Occallatibacter riparius: one gene and its partner. The protein of the gene in region 1 interacts with the protein of each later gene in a pairwise test. Links are inferred from orthologs where the notes say so. Each region holds a gene or a part of one and is shown on either strand. Other genes may lie near its edges.

Region 1 (10,418 bases):
CGCCCGATGCGGCGCGAGATCCACCCTGTGGCCGGCAGCATGATGGCATTCGAGACTAGATAGCTCGTCAGAACCCACGTGGCTTCGTCATTCGAAGCTGAGAGATTGCCCGCGATGTGGGGGAGGGCGACATTGGCCACCGACGAGTCCAGCACCACCATGAACGTCGCGGTCATCACCGCGGCGGCGATGGCCCACGGGTTGGCAGAGGGCGTCCATTGCGCCTGTTCCGGCGCGGCAATCTGAGTCGTAGCGCTCACGCCAGGCCGTCCGCGGAGCAGCGCCAATTGCCGAGATTTGATTCCATCCCCATCTTCCAGTTTAGGGGCGCGTGACCGGCGCAGGTGTGGCGACCGTCACTTCTCGGCCGTGTCCGTCTTGGATGCCGGAATTCACCGCGCGTCAGCGCAGAAACAACGCGAGAATCGCGCCCAGCAGGGACGTGAAGACTCCCGCAGCCGCCATGGCCCACGAGGACACAGAAGCCTGCATCTCCGAGTGGCGCACCAGGCTCGCCGTTCCGATTCCGTGCGACGCTGTTCCCATCGCCGCTCCCACAGCCCGGTTCTCCCAGATCCCGAACAGTCCCAGAAGAAACGGCCCGAAGCTGGCTCCGAATACGCCTGCCAGGATCACCATCGCAATCGTGATTTGCGGGATCCCATGAAGCTGCCGGCACACCTCAATAGCAATCGGCGTAGTCACGGATTTGGGCACAGCCGACATCACTACCGGCATCGGCGCCCCCAGCAGCCAGGCCGTGCCCCCGGCGGTCACCATACCCACCAGCGATCCGATGAATACGATCAACGCCATCCGCGGCAGCGAACTGCGCAGGGCCAGTCCATTGCGGTACATCGGCACAGCGAGCGCCACGGTGGCCGGCCCCAGGCACCAGGTCAGGAGATTGCCGCCGTGGTTGTATGCGGAATACGGCTCATGCGCGATCAGCAGCAGCGCGATGATCGGAACGCACGCTACGAGAATCGGCGGAATCCAGCGCCAGCGCTCGTGCATCTTAAGCGCGATCCAGTAGCAAGCGATGGTGAGACCGACGCTGACCGCCGGATGCGCGAGCAAATTCAGTGTCATTGCACCGCCTCCGTCGTCGCGGCGGGCTCCGGCACTGCGGGACGCAGAAGCCAGCGGGCGAGAAGACCGGTGGTCAGCAGCACGGCAAGGAAGCTGGCAACCAGGCTCGCTACGATCGCGAGCGCCTGGCGCGACAGCACCGGCCCAAGGTCCATCAGCCCGACGGTCAGCGGCACGAACAGCAGAACCATGTGCCGCAGCAGCAGCCCGGCCCCGCGGTCTACCCACTGCACCTTGATCGTACCCGTCAGCATCGCTCCATAAAACAGCAGCAGCCCCAGCACGCCTCCAGGAATGGGCACTCCGTGATCGTGCAGCCATGTGCCGATGAGAAAGATCGCGACGATGATCGCCAGGCCTCGCATGCAGTCGAACATGCTTCCATTGTCCATCCCAGGTCTCAAAAGGTGAGTGACCCGGGACACCCGCTTCTCGTTCTCAATGGCGTGCTTAGCAGACTCAGGCATTATCTCCATGAGATCATCGCTGCAACGTTCTTGCAGGCAGGAATGACGACAAGGATGATCCGATGTTGCCGACGACGACAAGCTTCGAACTGGTCAACAGAATCCACACGGCGCTCGGTGAGCGGCACAAGGATGCTGAGTACGAAGGCATTCTCACCGGCAGCGACGACGACACGGTTTCAGGCATCCTTGTTGCGAACGAGCCCTCCATAGACGCAATCCGCCTTGCCGTGGCCACCGGGAAGAACTGCATCCTCTGCCGCGAGCATCCCTTTTATCTCTTTGGCGAGTATCTCGCCGCGGGCCTCGCCGACGCGCTGGTGGACGATCCTGTTGCCAAAGCCAAGCGGCAGCTCATCGAAGACAATCATCTGATCATCATTCGCCTGGCGGCTCTCTGGGACACAGCCCGCCCAAAATGGTTCTCGAACGCTCTGGCCAAAGAACTCGGCTGGCAACCCGAAGTCGGCGCTCCGGCCGACCAGTGGACCGCAGCGTTCTGCAACGTTCCCCGGACAACCCTCAGAGGCCTCGCCGAGCATGCCTCCGCACGCCTCGGCGCAAAGATGCTGCGGATGGTGGGCGATCCGGATCAGCCGGTCATGCGCGTCGCGGTCATTCACGGCTTCTCGTATCCAACGCTCGTCTTGAGCCATGCGCTCGAAGACCCTGCAGTCGACTGCATTCTCACCGGAGCGACGCCGGAAGTCGACCACTGCACCACCTATATTCGCGATGCCATCACATCAGGCCGCAGCATCAGCCTTGTCGAAGTCGGCTACGAAATCTCCGATCACCCCGGCGCTGTTGAGATGTCGAATTGGCTCAAGACCGTGTTGCCGGGGATGCCCATCGAGGTTCAATCGCGTCCCAAAGAACTGTGCTGGTTTGCTTGAAACTCGCGCGCTGAAGGAGACGATCCGACATGCCAATCTCTCGCAGGATGTTTAGCCAGGGGGCAGGCGCCGCAATGTTGTTGAAGTGCTCGCTCGCCAGCGCATACGCCTCCGCATCGGGCTCTTTGACCGCGGAACAAATCGTGCAACGCATCATGCAGAAGATGGACTCTGACGGAATCAAGTGGCCCACCAACTTTCCCTGGAGGCCGACAGACGGCTTCAAGTACGGTGCCCCCGCCACGCCGGTCACAGGCATCGCCTTCACATTTCAGGCCACCTTTGACGTCCTCAAGAAAGCGGTCCAGGCGAAGAAGAACTTCGTCATCACGCACGAAAGAATGTTCTGGGACCACATCGACGACGTCGGCACGCTGCAACACGACAAACAGTTTGAGGTCGCAGGCTCCCTCGAAACAGACCCTGTTTTCATCGCCAAGCGGCGCTTTTGCGAACAGAACAACCTTGTGGTCTGGCGTTTTCATGACCATCAGCACATGCTCAAACCCGATCCCATCATGCAAGGGTTGATTACCAGGCTCGATTGGCAAAACTACATCGTCCCGGTGCAAGGGCAGATGATCCCCATCGCTTTCGAAATCCCGCCGGCCCCGCTAAAAGATGTGGCGCGGCACGTCGCGCGCTCGCTTGACTCTCCCAGCATGCGGGTCATCGGAGATCCGAACTTGCCCGTGAAGCGCGTCGGACTCGGCGCACACAAACTCGTCGAGATCCTCAAGCCCCTGCAAACCTGCGACGTCGTCCTGATGAGCGAAGCTCAGGATTGCGATGCCTTCCCCTACCTCCGCGATGGCATCAGCCTGGGCCTGCCGCACCCCAAGGGCCTCATCGCCATAAACCATGAGCGCTTTGAGGAGTGGGGCGAGCAGGATGCGCCCGCATGGCTCGGGCCGCTGGTCCCGGAAGTCCCCGTCGATTTCATCTCCTCCGGCGACCCATATTGGGTCCTTCCCGAGAAATCCGTCTAGTCTCAATCGGGAGACTGGCCCTGAGAACCAGTAGAAAGCACGACAACTCGCCAACAGGTAAACTGGAGGAAGGGCTTTTCCCTCCGGATTTGTATTCTTGTCATCGCTCATCGCAAAACTGAATCCCCAACAGCGCGAGGCCGTCGAAGCCACAGAAGGGCCGCTCCTTATCCTTGCCGGCGCAGGCTCGGGCAAAACGCGCGTCATTACCGCGCGCATTGCCTGGCTCATCACGGAGAAGGGCATCGCGCCCGATTCCATCCTCGCCGTCACCTTCACCAACAAAGCCTCCGCGGAGATGGCCGAGCGCGTCGACCGCCTGATCGGTCACGCATCGCTGCAGAAGCCGCTCATCTCCACGTTTCATTCGCTTTGCGTGCGCATGTTGCGCCGCGATATCGAGGCACTGAAGGTCAACGGCGAAGGCCTCACGCGCAGCTTCGCCATCTACGACGAGAACGACCAGTCCAGCATCGTCAAGCAGATCATGCGGCGCATGGGCATCGACACCAAGCAGTTGACCCCGCGCACGGTGCTCGGCCGCATCTCCTGGGCCAAGAACCACATGGTCGATCCGCAGGAGTTCTACCTCGCATCGAAGGATCCCAACAGCGAGCGCATCGCCCATATTTACCAAGCCTACAAGGCTGATCTGCGCAAGAACAATGCCCTCGACTTCGACGACCTGCTGCTTGAGACGGTCCGGCTCCTGAAGGTCTCGCGCGAAACACGCGAGCGCTATCAGCGCAAGTACCGCTACCTGCTCGTCGACGAGTACCAGGACACGAACCGCCCGCAGTACGAAATTATGAAGCTCCTGGCAGGCGAGGCACAGAACGTCTGCGCCGTAGGCGATGAAGACCAGAGCATCTACTCGTGGCGCGGCGCCGACATCAAGAACATCCTTGACTTCGAGAAGGAATTCCCCAACGCCAAGATCGTCCGCCTCGAGCAGAACTACCGCTCCACGCAGAACATTCTTGAAGCCGCCGGCGCAGTGGTCGCCAACAACCTGCGGCGCAAGGGCAAAAAACTCTGGACCGATCGCCAGGGCGGATCGCTGATCGGCTACTACGAAGCGCCCGACGGCGAGAACGAAGCGCTGTTCATCGCAGATCGCATCCAGAAATTCCTCCGCGAGAACAACGAAGAGGGCGAGCAGGGCCGGTGCGCCGTTCTCTACCGCACCAACTCGCAGTCGCGCCTGGTGGAAGAATCACTACGCCGCTACAACATCCGCTACACCATGGTCGGCGGATTCAGCTTCTACGAGCGCGCTGAAGTCAAGGACCTGATGGCTTACCTGCGCCTAGTGCGGAATCCGCACGATTCCATGGCGCTGCAGAGAGTCATCAACACGCCCGCCCGCGGCATCGGCGCCACCACGCTGGCCACGCTCGAGCGGCTCGCGCTCGAGACCGGCACCTCCACATGGGAAGCGGTCGCCGCGGCCATTAAGAACAAGCTGATCCCCACGCGCGCACTCATGGCGCTCGACTCCTTCCGCACCCTGATCACCGACGCGCAAGCCATGATGGACCCCGACTTCGCGGGCAAGCTATCCGCCGACATCGCAGAAAGCGACGACGAAGACGCCGACACCGACTTCTCCTTCGGAGCCGCGGATACCGAGCTGAGCGCGGATGAGAACGAAGCCGTAGCCGATGCCGAGGCAGTCGACTTCAATTTCGGCGGCAACGAAGATCAAATGTCGCTGCTCAATCTCTCCAATTTCTCTCCTTTCGCAGCCGAGCCCAAAAAGCCGTTCCTCAAGATGCCAAAGCAAGTTAAGGAGGAGAAGCCTGCATCTGCATCCACGGGCTGGACCACAAAAGTTTCGAAGGTCAGTCCTGCGCCGTCGAACGGTGGCGATGCCGGCAGCGAAGCACCCGTAGAAGGCTTCCGCGCACCGGGCGGAGCCGCCACCCTCCCCGAACTGATCCGCTTCCTGAACGACCGCACCGGCTACATCAAGGCCCTCGAAACCGAAGGCTCGCCCGAGGCCTTTAGCCGGATTGAAAACCTGAAGGAACTCGCCAACGCCGCGCACGACGCCGAGGTTCGTGGCGAGACGCTCGCCGAGTTCCTCGATCACGCCGCGCTGGCCAGCGACACTGACCAGTTCGATCCCGACGCACGCGTGACGCTGATGACGCTGCACGCTGCCAAGGGCCTCGAGTTCCCGCTAGTCTTCCTCGCCGGCATGGAAGAGGGACTCTTCCCGCACTCGCGCACACTGAACAATCCCGAAGAGCTCGAAGAGGAGCGCCGCCTCTGCTACGTCGGCATGACCCGCGCCATGAATACGCTGGTGCTGACCCGGGCGCAGTATCGCCGCCGCTATGGCAACGACGCGCCCGAGCAGAGCATCCCATCGCGCTTCCTCGAAGAAGTTCCTCCGCCGCTTATTGAAAACCTGAGCCCCCGCGCGCAGGCCTGGGCAGGCGCGAGCTACTCCTATGGGCGCTCTTCGTACGGCCAGCGCCGCGGATCAGACGATGATGGCGACCGCCACTTCGACTACGAAAACGAGAGCCAGGAGAGGCCACGCCTCACCTACAGTCAAGGAGTCAGCGCGAATACCCGCAGCGGGCCCGGCTCGGCGCCCAAGAACGCCGACTCCATCGACAACATCGCCCGCTTCTTCGGCGGCAAGGGAGTAGTGAAGGCTGGTTCCTTTGCGCGGCCAAAGATGGACATCCCCGACGCGAAGGGCGCGAGTGGCCTGAACAAAGGCCAGCGCGTGCGTCATTCCAAGTACGGCGAAGGCACCGTGCTGATGCGCGAGGGCGAAGGCGACGACGCCAAGGTCACCGTGATGTTCACCCGCCACGGCATGAAGAAGCTGATGGAAAAGTTCGCCAACCTCGAGAAGATCTGAGGCACCGGCGCCCTGCCGCGCAGCTAAGGTATCCTGTTTCTCGCATTCAGGAAACCTGCGCATGTACATTCCAAGCCTGTACCCGGTCGCGCTCTTCATGATGATCGTGACCATGATCTGCTGGGGAAGCTGGGCTAACACCCAGAAGCTCGCCAAAGGCTGGCGTTTCGAGCTCTTCTACTGGGACTACGTCTTCGGCATCGTCCTCATCGCGCTCATCCTCGGCTTCACCATGGGCAACACCGACCCCGCAAGCCCCGACAGCTTCATCGCCAACCTCCGCTCCGCTGACGGCAAGCACCTGCTGTTTGCTGTGCTGGGCGGCGTGGTATTCAACGTGGCCAACATCCTGATTGTCGCGGCCATCGCCGTGGCCGGGCTAGCGGTTGCGTTCCCCATCGGCATCGGGCTCGCGCTGGTCATCGGATCGGTACTCAACTACATCATTCTGCCCAAGGGGAATCCGCTGCTGCTGTTTGGCGGAATCGCGCTGGTGATCGTCGCTATCGTTCTCGATGCGCTGGCCTATCGCAGGCTGGTCAAGGACCTCAGCGTGAGCCGGAAGGGGATACTGCTGAGCCTGCTCGGCGGAACCGGCATGGGCCTCTTCTACCCCTTCGTTGCCAAAGCCACCACCGGCGAGAATCACCTCGGCCCCTACGCTGTCGCGTTCGTCTTCTCGCTCGGCGTTCTGGCGTGCACCATCCCTGTTAATTACCTCTTCATGCGCAAGCCCATCTCCGGCCAGCCCGTGGCCATGCGCGACTACTTCCGCGGCAGCGGTGCGTTTCACTTCTGGGGACTGCTCGGCGGCATCATCTGGGGCATCGGCATGATCTCGAACTTCGTCGCCTCTTATGCGCAGATGGTTGGCCCCGCCGCCGCCTACGCCCTTGGCCAGGGGGCCACCATGGTCTCGGCCATCTGGGGCGTCTTTGTCTGGCGCGAGTTCGCCGGAGCGCCCCCCACCGCGCGCAGGCTAATCGGCCTCATGTTCCTCTTCTTCCTCCTCGGGCTCAGCGGAGTCGCCATGGCCCCCATCGTGAGTTTCTAGGTGCCTATATGAGCCGTCCCATCGTAGTAGTCGGAAGCGTGAACCTCGACCTAGTTTCAACCGCTAAGAGAATCCCCGCGCCCGGCGAGACGCTGACCGGAGACAGCTTCCAGACGTTTCACGGCGGCAAGGGAGCCAATCAGGCGGTCGCCGTCGGCCGCCTCGGTCACCCAGTCAGCATGATCGCCAAAGTCGGCGATGACGACTTCGGGAAGCGACTGCGCCAGGGCCTGCGCGAAGCCGGTGTGAACGTGCGCTCCGTAGGTACGGCTGCCGGAACAGCCTCCGGCGTCGCGCTGATCTCCGTCGACCGCAAAGGCCAGAACAGCATCACCGTCATTCCAGGTGCCAACGGAACACTGACCCCGCACGATCTCGACGCCAGCCTTCCACAGCTTCGCTCCGCCGGCATCATCCTTACTCAGCTTGAAACACCGCTCGAAACCGTGGAGCACCTGTGCGACCTCGCCCAGCGCCTCCAGGTTCCTCTTATGCTCGATCCCGCTCCCGCGCGGGCGTTGTCGCGCAAAATTCTGCGCCAGGTCACCTATCTCACACCTAACGAAACTGAAGCGTGCGCCCTGCGCGGCATCCCTAATCGCGACCTCAACCAGTCCGCCGCGCGCGAATGTGCCGAAGATCTCCTCGCCAAGGGACCCGCCAACGTCATCATCAAAATGGGAGCCCGCGGCGCATTCATCGCCACTCGCGATGGCCTCCGCCGCATGGTTCCAAGCTTCAAGGTAAAGGTAGTCGACTCCACCGCCGCCGGCGATGCCTTCAACGGCGGCATGGCCGTAGCGTTGATGCGGCGCATGGCGATCGAGGAGGCAGTCCGCTTCGGCGCGGCCGTAGCGGCGGTGTCGGTCACGCGCGCAGGAGCGCAGCCCGCCATGCCCACGGAGGCCGAAGTGAACACGCTCTTGCAGGCTCACTGACTCGTAATGAGCCATTTGGGCAACGGCCGTTGCCTTCTGTTCCCTGATCGCTTTTGCCTGTTCCCTGCTTTACCGCTTGAACGTCCCCATCCACTCCGCCTGTGCCAGGATGTGCCGCTTCATCGCGTCTTCCAGGTCGGGGCGCTCGCTGCCGGCCATCAACTCAAGCACCTTGTCCAGCGCATAGAGCCGGAAGAAGTAGCGATGCGCCTTGCCAGGCGGCGGACACGGCCCGCCATAACCCACCTTGCCGAAGTCGTTCTTGCCCTGACGCGCGCCGCCAGGCAGCGACTCCTCAGGCGGAACACCCTCTGGCAACCCGCCGGATTGCGCAGGCACATCCCACAGCACCCAGTGCGTCCATGTGCCGCCCGGCGCGTCCGGGTCATCGACGATAAGTGCCAGCGATTTCGCCCCTGCCGGCGCGTCGCTCCATTGCAGCGCCGGCGATACGTCCGCGCCTGAACACGTGTACTTCGCAGGAATCGCGGCGCCGTTTCCGAATGCATCCGTCCGAACTGTGAATGACATGGTTGAGCCTCCTGTTTGTCCGCTGCGCGGCGGAGTGCCAACCTGGTCCATCCGCCGCCTTTACTTAGGCTCAATGCTTCAAGCTGCTTCAACGTGGTGCCCGGCAGCGAAGCACATGATTTTCGGTGACACCAATCTCTCATAATCGCGCCATGCCATGCGCATGAGTTCGCGATGGGTGCCCGCGTTGAATGCGATCTCAGTGTCTTTGGTCAGGCTCTCCTCAACATATACGGGAATGCCGTAGAGATTGCCGAATGGAGGCATCGCTCCGGTTTCGCAGTAAGGAAACTTATCGTAAAAGTCTTCCTCCGCTGCCAGCGATGCATACTCCGCGTTGACAGCTTTCTTGAGGGTGAAGAGATCCACGCGCAGATTGGCCGGGAGGACTGCCATCGCCAGATTGCCGTCGAGGACGACCATGACGGCCTTGGCGAGCTCCTTTCCCGGAATGTGCGCCAGGCCAGCGATGCACTGTGCACTGAAGGCCGGCGTGTGCGGAATGAGCTCATATTGGATGTTGTTTCGGTCGAGGTATTCAGTCAAAGTTGCGAGCGCCATACTCTACCTCTTTCGAGTCTGCGTGTTTAAGTGCCCTTCTTGCGTTGTGTCCTGACCCGCTCCACGTACCGGCCGGTCCGGATGTCGATGGTGACGAGTTCGCCTGGGGCTATGAAGAGGGGAACCTGAATGTGACGGCCGTTGTCGAGCGATGCCTCCTTCGTTCCTGAATCGGGCTGCGCGCGGGCTGGCGCAGCGGTGCTGGCGATGCGGGCCTCAACGGTGTTGGGAAGAAGTACGCTGACAGGTTCGTCGCCAGCGAACTCGCCGATCAGTTCGGTTCCTGGAGGCAGCAGTTGTTCTGCGAGGCCGAGCGATGCGGACGGGAACTCAACCTGCTCGAAGGTGTCGAGACGCTGAAACACACATGTGCCGCCGCTGCTGTAGAGGAACTCCAGGTTCCGTCTTTCGAATGCTACGTCTTCCAGTCGCTCCTGGGGACGGAAGTGCTGGTCCCAGAGACGTCCGCTGTGCACATTGCAGAGCCTGGCCTGAACGTTGCCGCTCATCTTGGCCGCACCGGCGCGGGATGCGACGTCAAGCACCTTGTAGATCTGGTGGTCGATGCGAAGCGCCATGCCCTCGTGCAATTCCGAAGCAGTGATCATCGTTCCTCCGATCCGCATGGTCGCGGCTCTATGCGCTGGACGGCACTTCCTCCGTGCGAAAGACGAGCACAAACATTCTTGGCCAAAGCGGCAACCGTTCAGTGACGTTCATCACGGTCTGCGAGGCAGCACGCGAGTTTTTGATGAGACGGAGGGCCGGGCGGGGCCGTCGTGATGCACATCACTGCCTTCACGGGGTTGGGTTGACGAGACTCGGAGAATCGCCGCGCTGCCGCGGCTGAAGGAGGGCGCGTGTCTCTCAAGCTCACGGTGAATCAAAAGGCAGTTCAGGTGGATGCGTCGCCAGACACGCCCCTGCTCTGGGTCCTTCGCGATCATCTCGACCTCAAAGGCGCCAAGTTCGGCTGCGGCGTGGGCTCGTGCGGGTCCTGTATGGTCCT
Region 2 (10,003 bases), 1.9 Mb from region 1 along the record:
GGCCGACAGATCGATGTAGCAGCCGGCCGCAATGCGGGGCGAAATGCCCCGATAGCTGCGAATCATGGCGGGACCTCCAACTTCAGAGTGTAGAGCAAAGCGTGACGCGCATGAATCTCGTCCGTTATGACTCTTTTACGTGCGATCGCCTAGGACTTTCCCCAGTATCCAATCGGTAGCGACTTCGACTATGCTCCAAGCACAACATCTTTGCCACCATCGGTTTGGCGGTTCCAGGTTGGCGGCTGAAAATCCGGTACGGAGCAGGGGACCCTCCGACCTGCCGGTCTCGGATGCCGCAGGAATGACTAATCGCCGTATTTCCAGTATCCTAGGTAGAGCCCTTTGGCAGGTTTGGAGGTGGGAAACTTTGGCAGAGGTTCGCGTACAGGAAGGCGAGCCGCTCGAAAATGCGCTGCGCCGGTTTAAGCGCAAGGTCCAGCAGGAGGACATCATCAAGGAAGTTAAGCGTCACTCCTACTACCTCAAGCCCGGCGAAAAGCGCCGCGTCAAGGCTGCCTTGGCGCGCAAGCGGAATCGTAAGAAGGCTCGTAAAGAGCAGGATTAATTAAGGTTCCGGGCGAAAAATGGCAACTGCTGGTTTTCGCCCGGAATATTCCACCCACGTTCTACAAAATCGGCATATCATCATCCCCTCGCGCAACCGCGGATAGAATCTCAAGCGCGAAAGGGTCAACTTAAAAGATCTACTCCTCGCCGGCATGGGTCGGCGTAATTAACTTGGAACGGTCTCCCGGGCGGAGACACCCAAATTCGCCGCCATATGCTTTTGCGGCCCGGGCCCTGGTTATGGAAAGACGAACGAGAACAGGGAAACGGGGAGCCGGCGTGCAGAGTCTCAGGCCGATTTCTATCTTTCCCTCTCGGGGAAGCCGGCCATGGAATTTCAGGATCGTATCCTCAAGTGCGTAGACTGCGGTGAAGAGTTCGTCTTCACTGCCGGTGAGCAGCTTTTCTTCCACGATAAACAGTTTAAAAACGACCCTAAGCGCTGCAAGCAATGCAAGGCTAAGCGTGCAAATGGGGGTCCGCGCGTTCGTACTGAGACGCGTACCCACTGCTCGGCCTGTGGCGAGGAGACAACTGTCCCCTTCCGCCCCACGCAGGGCAGGCCAGTTCTGTGCCGTTCCTGTTTTCAAAAGGCACAGACAGGGCAGTTGCCGCACGCAGCTCCCTCTGCGCAGCACTAAGGCACGCAGAATCAATTGAGTAGTTGAAAGGCGCTCCTCAGCGGGAACGTCGAAGGGCGCGGTGTGCAATGTCACGCCGATAGTACATTCCCTCGAACCGGATCTCGCCTAGAGCCTGGTACGCACTCGCCAGCGCCTGCTCCAGTCCCTCGCCGACAGCTGTCACGCCCAGTACGCGTCCGCCGCTGGTGACCACCTGCCCGTCCTTCACGGCCGTGCCCGAGTGGAACACCTGCACGCCCGGAATACGCGCAGCCGCCTCCAGGCCTGTGATCGTGAAGCCGGTTTTGTACGCCCCAGGGTATCCTCCGGAACTGGCGATAACGCACGCCGAGGCGCCCGCCGACCAGCGTAGCTCCGTATCCGAGAGCCGGCCCTCAACGCAGGCCTCCAGCGCCTCCACCAGGTCGCTTTCCAACCGCATCAGGATCGCCTGCGTCTCCGGATCGCCAAAGCGCGCATTGAACTCCAGCACCTGCGGCCCCTTCGCTGTCATCATCAGCCCCACGTAAAGAACGCCGACAAACGGCGTGTCCTCGGCGGCCATTCCCTGAATGGTCGGCTGCGCGATGTGGTGCAGAATCCACTCCTGCATCGCCGGCTCAAGCAGTTTGTCGGTGGAGAAGACCCCCATCCCTCCGGTATTCGGCCCCGTATCGCCCTCGCCAATGCGCTTGTGATCCTGCGCCGGAACCAGCGGCGCAACGTGCTGGCCGTCGCTCAGACACAGGAAACTGACCTCATCTCCCTGCAGGAACTCCTCGATTACAACCTGCTGCTCGTGCGTGCCCAGCAGGGCGCCGGAAAAGAGATTGTTGGCCGCTTCCAGCGCCGCCGCGCGCGTCTCGCAGATAAGCACGCCCTTCCCCGCGGCCAGTCCATCGGCCTTCACCACTACCGGCGGGTGGAACATCTCGATAGCCTTCTCCAACTCAGCCGGGCTGGTGCACACGGCATAATGCGCCGTCGGAATCTGGTGCCGCTGCAGAAATCGCTTGGCGAATCCCTTGCTGGTCTCCAGCATGGCGGCCTCGCGGCTCGGCCCGAACACCCGGAACCCGCGCGCCTGAAGTGTATCGACAATTCCGAGCGAGAGCGGCAGCTCCGGACCCACAACGGTGAGGCCCGGCTGCTCCGCTTCAACCACCGCGACCATCGACTCCACGCTGTTCAAATCGGCGGGAATGCAGCGCGCGATCTGCGCCATGCCGCCGTTGCCGGGAGCGCAAACCACTTCTGTAACACGCTGACTGCGCGACACCGCCCACGCCAGAGCGTGCTCGCGACCGCCGGAACCAAGGATCAGGACTTTCATGGGTGCTTACCTTCTCTCAAACTCATCCTCAAATCAACCGAGGCCCGAAAAGTAATGGTCGCGCGTCAGGGGAGGGGGAAGTCAAACGGCAAGCAGCGAACGGGGAATCGTAGCTCGCGAACTTATACTGATCCGGAGCTTCCGGATTGAGCCATGGTTCAGACCCGCATCAAGCCGCATGATCAGCAGGTCGCCGAGCGGGAGCGGCGCGCCGAGCAGACGCGCGTCTTCCGCCGCAATCAGATGTTCGGACTCCTGATCATCGCGGCCGCAATCTTCACGTACTGGCTCATTCGCACCAAGCCCGGCTGGATCCTGCCCGCCGGATGGTGGCGGTTCTAAGCATGCGCAATCAGGACCATAGCGCGAGCGGTGAAATCGCTCCGAAGAACACCGGCCGTGTGAAAGGGCACGACTTTAGTCGTGCCGATGCGCTGCTTAAAATGAATGGGGCTTTAGCCCCTGAGGGAAGTTCCTCAACCTCGACAGCTCACGATCATCCTGCAGCCCATTCAGGACTCTCAAAAATTCCGAAGCCCGTCCATGCCCGCCCCTCGCCTCTCGTCCTCATCCTTCTCGGCCCCACCGGCAGCGGCAAAACCGCCCTGTCTCTCGAACTGGCCGATCGCTTCGCCGGCGAAATCGTCAGTTGCGATTCCGTCGCCGTCTATCGCGGCATGGACCTTGGGTCCGCCAAGCCCTCGCCCGAAGAACGCTCCCGCGCGCCGCATCACCTCATCGACGTCGCCGATCCCGATGAGCCGATGACCGCCGGCGCCTACAGCCGCGCCGCCCGCGCCGCCCTCGCTGACATCACCGCGCGCGCCCATCTCCCCATCGTCACCGGTGGCACCGGCCTCTATCTTCGCGCGCTCACCGAAGGCCTCTTCGCTGGCCCGCAGCGCGACGAGGATCTCCGCAAACGCCTGCGCGCCAGCGCGACAAAACACGGCAGTTCCTGGCTCCATCGCATCCTCACGCGCCTCGACCCTTCCACCGCAGATCGCATTCACGCCAACGACACACCCAAGCTGATTCGCGCCGTCGAAGTCTGCCTGGCAGGCCGCCGGCCCATGTCGGCAGTGTTCGCGTCTCAAGACGAAGCCCGCGATCCCCTCACCGGCTACCGCCTCCTCCGCATCGGCCTCAATCCCCCACGGCAGGCCCTCTATGAACACCTCAACCGGCGCTGCGCCGAGATGTTCGCCGCTGGCTTGGTGGAAGAAGCCCGCCGTCTCCTCGCCTGCTATGGCCGCGTCAAGGCCCTCGACTCTCTCGGCTACCGGCAAGCGCTCAGCGTCATCGACGGCGAAGCTGATCTCCCCGCCGCCGTCGCCGCAGCCCAGCAGGGCCATCGAAACTACGCAAAGCGCCAGCTCACTTGGTTCCGCCGTGAGCCCGACGTGCACTGGATCGAAGCCTTCGGCGACGATCCAGCCACGCTTGCTACCGTCAAGCAGATAGTAGAAGCATCGCAGTGCGGCCCAACACCGTGATCCCTGCATCGGCAGCCTGGCCAGGCCCATCTTTTAAACTGAACCGTGGCAAAGGCGCATGCTGCCTCAACCAGCGCGCGCGGAACGGAGCAAGTCTTGGCTGAAGATACCGGCATCATTTACGACGTGGCAATCATCGGCAGCGGTCCGGCAGGATACACGGCAGCCATCCGCGGTGGGCAATACGGGCTGAAGGTCGCGCTCATCGAAGCGGACCCGAGTCTGGGCGGAACCTGCCTGCACGTGGGCTGCATTCCCACCAAGGCCCTGCTCTTCAACGCCGAAATCTGGGACTACCTCAAAGAGGCCGCCGAGTACGGCATCACCGGCATCGGCACCCCGCAGCTTGACTGGGCCGCGGTGCAGACGCGCAAGAGCAGCATCGTCACCAAGCACACCAAGGGCCTCGACTTCCTGATGAAGAAGAACAAGGTCACGGTGGTGCGCGGATACGGCCGGCTCACCGGCCCCGCCGTTGATGGCGTCCACACCGTCGATCTCGAAGCGTCCGATGGCGCAAAACAGCAGCTCAAAGCAAAGAACATCCTGCTCGCGACCGGCTCCGAAGCGCGTATGCTGTTCGGCCTCAAGCCCGACGACCGCATCCTCACCAACATCGAAATGCTCTCCGTCGCACAGCCGCCCAAGTCGCTCATCGTCATTGGTGCGGGCGCCGTAGGCGTCGAGTTCAGCTCCATCTTCCGCAGCTTCGGCACCGAGGTCACCATCGTCGAATTCCTGCCGCGCCTCGTTCCTGTCGAAGACGAGGACATCTCCAAAGAGCTCACCCGCCAGTTCAAGAAGCGCAACATCGACGTCAACACCGCCAGCACCGTGCAGTCGATTGAGAAGACCGACGCCGGCGTGAAGGTTACCTGGACAACCGCCAACGGCCAGACCCGCGACAAGGAAGCCGAAAAGGTCCTCGTCGCCGTAGGCCGCGCCCCGCGCACCGCCAATGTCGGTATTGAGAAGACCAAAATCGAGCTCGACCGCGGCTTCGTCAAAGTCGACGAGACTCAGCAGACCGCCGAGCCCGGCATCTACGCCATCGGCGACATCGTCGCCGGCCTCCCGCAGCTCGCCCACGTGGGCGCCATGAGCGGGATTGTGGCAATGGCCAAAATCGCCGGCCGCAAATTCCGCCCCGTCCGCCGCGACCGCATCCCGGGATGCACCTACACTGATCCGCAGATCGGTTCAGCAGGCCTTACGGAAGCACAGGCGAAGGAAAAGGGCTACGAGGTCAAGATCGGCAAGTTCCCGTTTGCCGGCAACTCCAAAGCCACCATCGTCGACAGCCACGATGGATTCGTCAAGATCGTCGCGGATGCGAAGTATGGCGAACTGCTGGGCGTGCACATCATCGGCCCGCAGGCCACGGAACTCATTGCGGAAGCTATCGCTGTAATGGAGCTGGAAGGGACGGTGGATGAGCTGATGTTCACCATCCACGCACACCCCACGCTCAGCGAGGCGATGCTCGATGCCTACGCGGCCGTGGAGGGGATGGCCATCAACGCGTAGCGCTGGAGACCTGGCGGGCTCCGGCCACTAGCCCTACAGATCAGTGCTGAACGTGTTCGCCAGATTCAGGTACGCGCCGGAAATGCTGACGGCGACATTCCGCTCCGCAGCAACGACGGCGGTCGAAAGCAGAGCGACGATCAACGCGTATTCGACCAGGTCCTGGCCGCTTTGGTCCAGAAACCGGTCTTTCAGGTGCGCAAGCAACAGTCGGAGTGAGGAAACCATCGGCAAATATCTCCGTTCGAGCAGTTGAACCCCCCCATTCCGCTGTGTTTGCGACAACTCCGCCAGGAAAGACACCGCAGCCTGAAACAGGGGTAAAGGCGTATTCTTGCCCGTTATCGAAGCAGAGTCTACGGTACTTTAGGGCTATTGGCATCCCCGATTAAGCCCATTACCCACCCTCCCAAACCGGGATGGGGGCTGTTCTAACACCCCCCTTCAATTCTGCGAGGGAACGCGGAGCGTCCTCGCGCCGTTGGGAGCATTCGCAGGTGGCGGCACCTGGATCGCCTTCACCTTCATCGTCATCGGCAGAGTGACCGACGTCGGCAGCAGCATGTACGCGTCACACCCACCCCAGGGCGAGCAGATCAGGTGCACCTCGCGGACCAGCCGTGCCTTCGACCCCGCCGGCATCGGCACCGGGAAACGTCGTCCCTGCAGCATCGGCGCCAGCGTGGCCATCCCTGGGTCCCCGCTGATAAGGCTCGCTCGGATCGTCCCGTCCGCTAAATAAGTGACCGCGTAGTAGCCCTGCCCGTTCAGCTTGGTTTCGCGCACGAACGCACGAATTTCCGTGTCCCTGTCGAGCTCGGCCCGCAGGCTTCCGTTGTATTGCCCGCGATTCAGCGGCGTGGCAGTCAAGTCCTTGCCGGTGAGCTTCTTGTAGCTGGCCGCGATCTTGTCAGTGGTGTCTGAGCCCGGTGCAATGCTCGCCATCATTCCCCCAGGACTGCTGATGTAGGCCAGCTCCCACGTATGCGCGGCAGCGGCCTTCTCGCCCTTGGCCTCCAGCAGGCGGCCAAGCTGGTATCCGGCCACCGGATTCTGACTGAGCTTCCAGGCCGCGCGCAGGTAGCTCTCCGCCACTTCGTGATTGTGGTTCTCGAGTTCGGCCCAGCCCTGGCATGTCCATGCGGCTCCTAGCATCTGCGCCCACGCAAGCGTCCGCATATCCGACGGCTCGTTGTCGTGCGATTGCGTCTCGAAATCCGCAACCGTGCTCCGGCATTTCTCAGTTGCGGTGGCCAGGTCGCCCGCGCTCGGTGGGTCCGCTCCCAGCAGCGCAAAGGCGTCCCGCAGCGGCTCCAGTTCCTCCATCAGCTTCTGCATCTCCTCGGTGGAGGGCATGCTCACCCTGCCGGTGAAGCGGGTGGTCGGGAGAGGCGGCTCCACTCCGGGCGCGCCAATTGCCGACATGCGTGCCGTGTCACCGTAAATGGCCTCGCGGAAGCGCAGATATTTGTCCCAGTCGGCCAGAGGAATCTTCTCTTTCTTCACCACCAGCCGGCGCTCCGCCGTATAAGAGCCGTTGGCGAAGTTGTATTTGGAGTGGTACTCGGCCCAGTCCTCGGTCAGATCGATTCCCGCAGGCGGAAACATGTGCCACCCGGCCGGCATCTGCACCGTCGACTTGTAGACCTGTTCGCCCGGCGAGCCCAGGTCGATGTCATCCGCTGGCTTGGTCTGCTTGATGCCCGGCACCAGCTCCCATCCGATCGGCGGCAGCGGCGGCCCGATTCGACGGTCCTCCCACTCGCTGTACTTCTCCCGCTTGTAGTCGTAGGCAAAACGCAGCGGTTCGTCCGTCTTCTCCACCGCCGACACCTCGGGGGAGCTGATCTCCCCGCCGAAGCCGGTGCGGGATGAAACTCGCTGCAAAAATTCTTTCCACTCCGCTTCCGGCACGGCACGAAACAACGAGCGCATCACGAGCTCTGCATCGCCGTGATAGGTCTGCGACATCCGCCCGGTGAATTCACCGTTTTCATCCAGCTTGCCCGTAGCCTCGAACCGCGCCGATTGCGTGAACGGCAGGTCTGCAGGCGTACGCTCCAGGTAAGCTGGCTTGCTGTTGGGCACTGCGAGCGCCTGCTTGTCGCGCAGCGTGCCTATCAGCACCCCCACCGGCGCAACCTCCGCAGTCGAGTCCATCCACACCAGCTTGCCGTCGCGCGGCACAACCGTGATCACATGATCGAACTGCGCAGGCGAAGGCATCGCCGGATCGAGCTCGTGGCCGCTGTTGATCAGCACCGGCCAGGCCTCAATGCCCTCCGCCTTCAGCAGAGTTGCCAGCAGAGTGTGCTTGTCCTTGCAGTCGCCGTATTCATTCGAGAGAACATCGTCGGCAGCGTGCGGCTGGTAGCGACCAATTCCAAACTCCAGCCCGATATAGTGCGTGTGCAATGCCACGGCGTTGAAGATCGCGCGGATCTTGTCGTCATCCGCGGTCAGATTCTTGGTCAGCGCATCGGCCTTCGCCTTGATCGCCGGAGTCACCACCAGTTGATCCTTCTGCAGCGACTGGTACCACGCCCCCACCTGCGCCCAGTCCGTAAATGTGGTTACCTGCACCGAAGGCTTCCAGTTCTTCACCGACTTGGGCGGCGCGTCCGGGTCCGGCCGCGACAGATTCTCGCTCCTCCAGTGGTAGAGCTTCCGCCCATTCGCGCTCGTCACCGTCGGCTGCACGTCGGCGCTGGCCACCCTCACGCTCTTGTCGGCGGGAACATCCAGGTCGAGCTCCTCGTCCAGAATCACCCCATCCTTCTCAAACGAATACTCCAGCCAGAACTGCCCCGGAACCTCTGGCTTCAGCGTGCGCAGCGTAGTCTTGTATTCCAGCATGTCGCCCGCCCCCAGGCCTTTCACCGCCACGTGTTTCTGGTGAATGTCGGAGTACATCGGCGCTTCGCGAGTCACGTCCGCAGGCAGGTCCTGGATGTTGTAGTCGGGCGTAGTCACCACCGTGCCATCGTGCTTGATCACCCGCACATAGCTGATATCCATCTGCTGGTTCATCGCCGTATAGGTGAACGCAAGCACCGCCAGCTGCTTCACGCCGGCATCCGTAACCACGTGCACCCGTGCCAAGGTCTCGCGCGTCCCGGTGCCGTCTGCCTCCTCGCGAATGTGCGTGATCAGCTTCTCAACCACCGCCGCTTCCTTCGACGGATCCGACGCCTTCGCCGGCCCGACAGCCTGAGCCGCAGGCGCAGCAGCCGGTCCCGCAGGCAAGCCCGGCGCGGTCTGCGCGAAAGCGCCCGTTGCCAACCCCAGGGTCAAAACCGCTGAAACCCGCGCGCACGCCGGCAAAATGCCCGCGGAATACCGGAAAGCCACAGTGCCCATGGCGGAAATCCAATCGTGGAAGAGATGCACACATCATCCATAAACAAACCGTCGAAAGCAAGGTGAAGACAAAACTGCTTGCCGCTCGGCCGCCTTCGCGCCAACCCCTGTTATCCGACCGGGAACCCCATGCCCGGCCATGCCGCTTCACCTTACGAACACCCGTTGCATCAATGAGAAAATAACGATAGGGCTGGCGCCGATTCCTCATGCGCCTGGCCGGGGGTTCCACTTTCATGCTTCGAGTACTCTCCACCCATCTGTTTCTCAATCAGCGCCTGCATCCGGGTCTGCTCGAGCTGGCCGCACGCTCCGGCGCGCAGGCGGTGGAGATCTTCGCCGCGCGGCAGCACTTCGACTACACCCAGCGCGAAGATGTGCGTGAGCTCTGCGAGTGGTTCCGCTCCAACGAATTGCAGGCCTTCTCCATGCACGCCCCCATGTTTCCTGACCGCGAAATGGGCCGCGCCGGCGCCCCCTCCGTCAACGTGATCCACCCCGAGAAGTCCCGCCGCATCGACTCCATGGACGAGATCAAGCGCGCCCTCGAGGCCGCCGAGCAGATCCCTTTCAAGAACCTCATCGTGCACCTGGGCGAGCGCGAAGACTCCTGGTCGCAGCGCACCATCGACTACGCGATGACCGCCCTCGAGCACCTCGGCGCTTTCGCCAGCGCGCTCGGCGTGCGCGTCCTCGTCGAGAACCTCACCAACGATGTCACCACCCCCGAGCATCTGATGCTCATCCTCGAACTCGGTCACCTCGATAACATCGGCGTCTGCCTCGACCTCGGCCACGCCAACATGACCGTCGGCATTCCCGAGGCCATCACCACCCTCAGCAAGCGCATCGTCTCCCTTCACGTGCATGACAACCACGGCCTTAAAGACGAACACCTCTGGCCCGGAGACGGCACCATCAACTGGAAGGCAACCACGGAACGGCTGAACACGCTCGCAGCGCCGCCCGCCGCCGTGCTCGAGATCGGCTACACCCTCGGCGACCAGCCCGCGGCCATTCCCGATCGCATCCGCGCCGCCTACAACCGCCTCGAACTCATCTAGAGCGGCTCCTCCAATCACCCGCTGAGGCCT

What was found.
Region 2: the proteins of MOP44_RS00885 (region 1) and lpdA interact in binary tests that used the Escherichia coli proteins (3 or more experiments, as listed by UniProt). The link is inferred for Occallatibacter riparius from one-to-one orthologs.

Annotation. Positions count from the first base shown.
Region 1 is NZ_CP093313.1:237,739-248,156, reverse strand. Bases 3,212-6,525 are described here. They hold MOP44_RS00885 (ATP-dependent helicase), read left to right. Parts: upstream 3,212-3,541; coding sequence 3,542-6,325; downstream 6,326-6,525. Other genes in these bases: MOP44_RS00880 (GRP family sugar transporter), read left to right, coding at 6,387-6,525; MOP44_RS00890 (Nif3-like dinuclear metal center hexameric protein), read left to right, coding at 3,212-3,444. Outside these bases: MOP44_RS00910 (DHA2 family efflux MFS transporter permease subunit), read right to left, coding at 1-260; MOP44_RS00905 (LrgB family protein), read right to left, coding at 403-1,092; MOP44_RS00900 (CidA/LrgA family protein), read right to left, coding at 1,089-1,469; MOP44_RS00895 (Nif3-like dinuclear metal center hexameric protein), read left to right, coding at 1,622-2,455; more of MOP44_RS00890, read left to right, coding at 2,485-3,211; more of MOP44_RS00880, read left to right, coding at 6,526-7,379; rbsK (ribokinase), read left to right, coding at 7,388-8,317; MOP44_RS00870 (YbhB/YbcL family Raf kinase inhibitor-like protein), read right to left, coding at 8,387-8,848; MOP44_RS00865 (aminoacyl-tRNA deacylase), read right to left, coding at 8,927-9,409; MOP44_RS00860 (hypothetical protein), read right to left, coding at 9,436-10,017; MOP44_RS00855 ((2Fe-2S)-binding protein), read left to right, coding at 10,270-10,418. UniProt on the Escherichia coli protein: A helicase with DNA-dependent ATPase activity. Unwinds DNA duplexes with 3'-5' polarity. Translocates on single-stranded DNA with 3'-5' polarity. Initiates unwinding more efficiently from a nicked substrate than double-stranded DNA.
Region 2 is NZ_CP093313.1:2,180,627-2,190,629, forward strand. Bases 3,435-6,333 are described here. They hold lpdA (dihydrolipoyl dehydrogenase), read left to right. Parts: upstream 3,435-4,118; coding sequence 4,119-5,549; downstream 5,550-6,333. Other genes in these bases: miaA (tRNA (adenosine(37)-N6)-dimethylallyltransferase MiaA), read left to right, coding at 3,435-4,022; MOP44_RS08655 (Flp family type IVb pilin), read right to left, coding at 5,583-5,777; MOP44_RS08660 (DUF3857 domain-containing transglutaminase family protein), read right to left, coding at 5,994-6,333. Also shown: MOP44_RS08615 (gamma carbonic anhydrase family protein), read right to left, coding at 1-66; rpsU (30S ribosomal protein S21), read left to right, coding at 371-568; MOP44_RS08625 (hypothetical protein), read right to left, coding at 708-983; MOP44_RS08630 (zinc-ribbon domain containing protein), read left to right, coding at 900-1,211; purD (phosphoribosylamine--glycine ligase), read right to left, coding at 1,249-2,526; MOP44_RS08640 (hypothetical protein), read left to right, coding at 2,680-2,868; more of miaA, read left to right, coding at 2,871-3,434; more of MOP44_RS08660, read right to left, coding at 6,334-8,909; MOP44_RS08665 (sugar phosphate isomerase/epimerase family protein), read left to right, coding at 9,146-9,973. UniProt on the Escherichia coli protein: Lipoamide dehydrogenase is a component of the glycine cleavage system as well as of the alpha-ketoacid dehydrogenase complexes.